One region of the Massilia orientalis genome, then DNA from elsewhere that is predicted to be linked to it. Evidence: riboswitches for the same ligand, from Rfam matches in the RefSeq annotation. Region 1 holds a riboswitch; the other holds the start of a gene.

Region 1 (2,463 bases):
GATCATGTCGGTCAGGCGATTGCGGTAGTAGTTCGCCTGCAGGTCGACGCCGGCCACGCGGTACTGCACGCCCACTTCCGCATTGCGGCCCCGTTCCGGCTTGTTCGACGTCAGGCCATAGCCCGGGTAGTACAACTCATTGAACGTGGGGGCGCGGAAGCTCGTGCCGTAGCTCGCCGTGGCGCGCAGGTCCTGCGTCAATTCATAGCCGTAGCCGACGGCGCCCGTTGTCTTGCCGCCGTATTCCGAGTGGTCGTTGCGCGCGCTGACGTCCAGCAGGTGGCTGCCGCGGCGCAGGTCGTACGAGGCCGCGACGGAATTCGTGATGCGCGTGCGGTTGATGTCCGCGATGGCGCTGGACAGGACTTTTTCCTTGCGGTGGCCGGCCAGCACCTGCAGTGTGTCGCCGGCGATGTCGAACGTGTTCTGCCACGTGAACTCGTCCTGGCGCGTGTTCAGCTGGGTGGCGCCGGACGGCGCCGTGCTCGTGAAGCTGCCCAGTTTATCTTCCGAGCGCGCCACCTGGACGCTGCTGCGCCAGTTCGGGAGGAAGCGGTCGTTCAGGAAGACGCTGTAGCTGTCGAGTTCCTGGATGTTGTGGGTGTCGAAGGCCGACTTGCCGCTGTCGTATTGCGCATTCAGGCGGCTCTGCATGAATTGCGCGCCGATCTCGTGCCCTTCGGCCAGGCGCAACGCGATGCGGCCGTTGACGCTGTTGCGCGTGTAGCCGTCATCGTCCGCGTTGTAGCTCGACGAGCCGGGACGCGTGGACGAGAAGCCGTCCGATTCTTCGTGCGCGCCGGAGAGGGCATACGTCACGCCGTGCGTACCGCCCGTCGAGCCGTGCACGCTGGCGTCGTATTGGTTGGTGCCGTAGGTGCCGCCGCCCGCGCTGGCGCTGAACATCGGCGCGCCTTCGCTCTTCTTCGTGAAGATCTGCACGACGCCGCCGATGGCATCCGCGCCGTACACGGAGCTCAGGGGACCGTAGACGATCTCGATATGGTCGATGGCCGACAGCGGGATCGCGTTCCAGGAGGCCGCGCCCGTGGTGGCGGAGCCGATGCGCACGCCGTCGACGAGCACGACGACCTGGTTGCTGTTGGCGCCGCGCAGGAACACGGTGGTGTTGGTGCCGGCGCCGCCGTTGCGCGAGATTTCGATGCCGCGCTGGCGGCGCAGCACGTCGGCGACGGAGCCGGCGCCCGCGCGGGCGATGTCGTCGCTGGAGATGACGACGGTGTCGGCGATGACGTCTTCGGCGCGTTGCGGCGTGCGGTTGGCGGTGACGATGACGGTGTCGGGAATGGGGTCGGCGTGGGCCGATGCGGCGGCGGCGAATGCGAGCGAAAGCGCGGCCGCTTGCCGGGAAACAGGAAAGGACATGACTTTTATTGTGTAGACCAACCGGCCGACGTCCCCGTCAGCCAGGTGAACAGAAGCGCAGGACGCTTCCACCTTTTGGCCGGTATCCGGGCTGGCAAGTATGGCCGTCCGACCTTCCCATGCGGATGCACAGTGGTATGTGGGGACGGTTGCCGCGCACGCGTGAGAGCGCGCAGGCACTTGCTTACCGTTGCGGGGGCAGCACACGTTGGCGCTTGTCTGAAAAGCGCTTCGTGTTTCCCGTTTAACTGCGCCCCAGAGAGGAGCGCGAGCACCAAAACGCCGACATTATACGCCCAGCACGACGAGCTGGCCGTAGGCGATGCGATGCGGCGTTCGCGCCGCATCGAGCGCGGCCTGTTCCAGTGGTGCGCCGCCATGCAGCGCCGCCAGCAGGCGGATGGTGCCCGCATGGCAGACGACCACGGCGGACGGCGCGCGCAGATCGGCGACGAAGGCCTGCACGCGGCGGGCCACGTCCAGCACGTTCTCGGCGCCGCCGGGGCGGTAGTGGAGCAGGTCGGCGGCCCAGGCGTCGACGTCGGCGCGCGGGATGTCCGACCACGGGCGCAGTTCCCACGCGCCGAAATCCATCTCGGCCAGGCGCGCGTCGAGCGTGACGCGGCCCGGTGCCAGGCGTTCGGCCAGCAGGGCGCAGCGTCGCAATGGGCTTGAGTAGACGGGCAGGTCGCGCGGCACGGCGAGCCCGGCGTGCACGCGCGCGAGTTCTGCTTCGGTGACCGGCACGTCGCTGGCGCCGTAGCACAGGCCGGCCGCGACGTCCGGTTGCGGATGACGGACCAGGTACAGCGTCATGCGTTCCAGGCGCCGTGGCCCAGCGTGGCCAGCACGGCGACATGGATGAGCGCTTCGGCCAGCTGCTGGACGGCGCCGAGACAGTCGCCCGTGTAGCCGCCGAGACGGCGCACGAACAAGCGGCCGAGCCACAGCGCGGCGAGTGCCGCCGCGATGATCGCGGCCAGCAGGGCGGCCGGCGTCATCGCATTCGTGGCCAGCACATACGCCGCCGGCAGCGCGCAGGTGATCGTCGCGATCGCGAATTCGGCCGTCGTCATT
Region 2 (2,463 bases), on a different contig from region 1:
GGCGATGTGGCCCCACGCATCCTTGATGTCGACGCCGGAGCGGAAGGTGCCGTCGCGCGTGCGCCGCTCGGTGAAATACGTGCTGCCCGCGTTTTCGAACGCGTTCATGTACAGGTGCAGGTAGACCCTGCTGACGGCGACATTGCTGCGGTTGCGCCACGTGAGGCGTTCGCGGCCCGCGACCGTGTGCTTTACCGGGTCGAGCGTGGCGGCGATGTCGTAATGGACGACGCGGTCCGACAGCGTGGGTTCGCGGCCCGTGCGCGGGCCGCCCCAGGCATCCGGGCTGCTGGGCACGCGCACGGCGGCGGCATCGGGCGGGGCGAGGGCGATGCCGTCGGATGCAGGTGCGGCGAACACCGCGCCCGCCAGCAGCAGCACCGCGGCGAGGGCGAGGCGAAATCGGAAACGAGGAAGCATGCGGGATCCCGGGCGTGGCTGTTATTTTTGTGCGTACACTATACAGGTTATAATCTCGGGGTTCTGGTGCCCGCATGCGCGTCTGCGCGTGCAGTTAAACGGGAAACACGAAGCGGCGTCGCCTCCGGCGGCGTGCCAACGTGTGCTGCCCCCGCAACGGTAAACAAGCGTCGCCGCACGGCGACAGGCCGCCCCGACAGCCACTGTGCTTGCATAGGAAGGTGGGACGGTCCGTCTTGGAGCCCGGAGACCGGCCAGACAGGGGAAGCCGGCGTTACGCCGCGCTTTTGTGTACGCCGGCGTGCGGGGACGCTTGCCGGCGCCAAACGAACACTGAACATCCAATGCATACTGCCGCCTCCACCCGCGGCGCGCCGGCTATCAAGCCGATCGCGCTGGCCTGTGCCATCGTCCTGTCCCTCTTCACCGGCGCCGTGCGCGCCCAGGACGGCAACCCATCGACCGTCGTCATCACCGGTGCCCGTTTCCCGAGCGTGGAAACCCTGCGTCCGATCGGCGCCACCGTCATCACGCAGGACGACATCCGCCGCGCCGGCGTCAACGACGTGAACAGCGCGATCCGCAAGATCGGCGGCGTGTTCGGCCGCCAGAGCCTGGACTCCTCGCCCGACTTCGCGCTCGACCTGCGCGGCTTCGGCACCAACAGCGCGCAGAACATGGTGATCATGGTCGACGGCGTGCGCCTGAACGAGAACGAACTGGCGAACACCGTGCTGTCGACGATCCCGATCGACACGGTCGAACGCATCGAGATCACCCGCGGCGGCAGCAGCGTGCTGTATGGCGAAGGCGCCACCGGCGGCATCATCCAGATCACGACGCGCCGCAACGTGGCCGGCGGCCTGCACGGTTCCGTGTTTGCCGAAGGCGGCTCGTTCCATGAACACGATCTGCGCGCGCAGCTGTCGCAGACGGCGGGCAACGTCAGCGCCGACATCGCCGTCGCGCGCCAGGGTTCCAACAACTACCGCCGCAACAGCGATTTCGACCAGACGACCGCCTCGCTGAACCTGCAGACCCGCTTCACGGGCGGCCGCGCCGGCATCCACGTCGAGAGCGCGCGCCAGGATTCGCGTCTCCCGGGTTCGCTGTCGCTGGCCCAGTTCGACGCCGATCCGCGCCAGGCGTCGACGCCGAACGACTTCGGCTCGCTCAACACGGACCGCGCGAACGTCTTCGCCGAATACCGCCTGGGCGCCGTCGACCTGGCGGCCGACCTGTCGCACCGCGAACGCAACGTGCGTTCGAACTACCTGTCCTTCGGCTCGAACAACGCGTACGACGGCCGCCAGGACCAGTTCTCGCCGCGCGCGCGCTGGCTGTCCGACGTCGGCGGCATGCTCAATGAACTGGTGGGCGGCGTGGACTTCACGCGCTGGAAGCGCAAGACGACGGCCTCGTTCTCGAGCGCCGACGCGAGCCAGTCGTCGAAGGCGGTGTACCTGCGCGACGAGCTGCGCTTCGATCCGGCCCACGACGGCCGCATCGCGCTGGGCGCGCGCCACGAGAACTTCGACAAGAACGTCGTGGACGTCGTGGGCGGCGTCGCGCCGGAAGACCGTTCGCAATCGCAGAACGCGTGGGAAGCGCAGGCCAGCTACCGTGTGCACCCGCTCGTCCAGGTGTACGCCAAGGCGGGGCAGAGCTACCGCGTGGCCAACGTCGACGAGAACGGCTACCGGTCCAGCCTCGATATCCTGAAGGCGCAGACGTCGCACGACCTGGAACTCGGTACGACCCTGCGCCACGCGCCGGGCGACGACAGCCGCACGCTGACGGCGCGCGTATTCCGCCATCGACTGGACAACGAGATTTTTTATGATCCGACGCTGAATGGCGGCTGGGGCGCGAACACCAACCTCGATCCGACCGAGCGCAAGGGCGTCGAGATCGATGCGGAGGCGGCGCTGGCGGCGGGCTGGCGCGCGAGCGCGCACCTGCAGCACGTGATCGCGCACTTCACGGACGGCCCCAACGCCGGCCGCGAACTGGCGCTCGTGCCGAAGAACGTCGTGACGGCGC

The links. Region 1 has a riboswitch for cobalamin ahead of QPK29_RS32565 (TonB-dependent receptor domain-containing protein). Riboswitches for the same ligand answer to the same signal wherever they lie in the genome.
Region 2: linked by a shared signal. The riboswitch ahead of QPK29_RS26540 (TonB-dependent receptor family protein) and the one ahead of QPK29_RS32565 (TonB-dependent receptor domain-containing protein) in region 1 are both predicted to bind cobalamin.

Annotation. Positions count from the first base shown of each region.
Region 1 is NZ_JASNRB020000048.1:14,379-16,841, forward strand. It holds gene QPK29_RS32565 (TonB-dependent receptor domain-containing protein) at 1-1,386, opposite strand, end outside; cobalamin riboswitch at 1,447-1,680, opposite strand; gene cobC (alpha-ribazole phosphatase family protein) at 1,675-2,202, opposite strand; gene QPK29_RS32575 (adenosylcobinamide-GDP ribazoletransferase) at 2,199-2,463, opposite strand, start outside.
Region 2 is NZ_JASNRB020000020.1:123,739-126,201, forward strand. It holds gene QPK29_RS26535 (M1 family metallopeptidase) at 1-420, opposite strand, end outside; cobalamin riboswitch at 468-693, shown strand; gene QPK29_RS26540 (TonB-dependent receptor family protein) at 765-2,463, shown strand, end outside.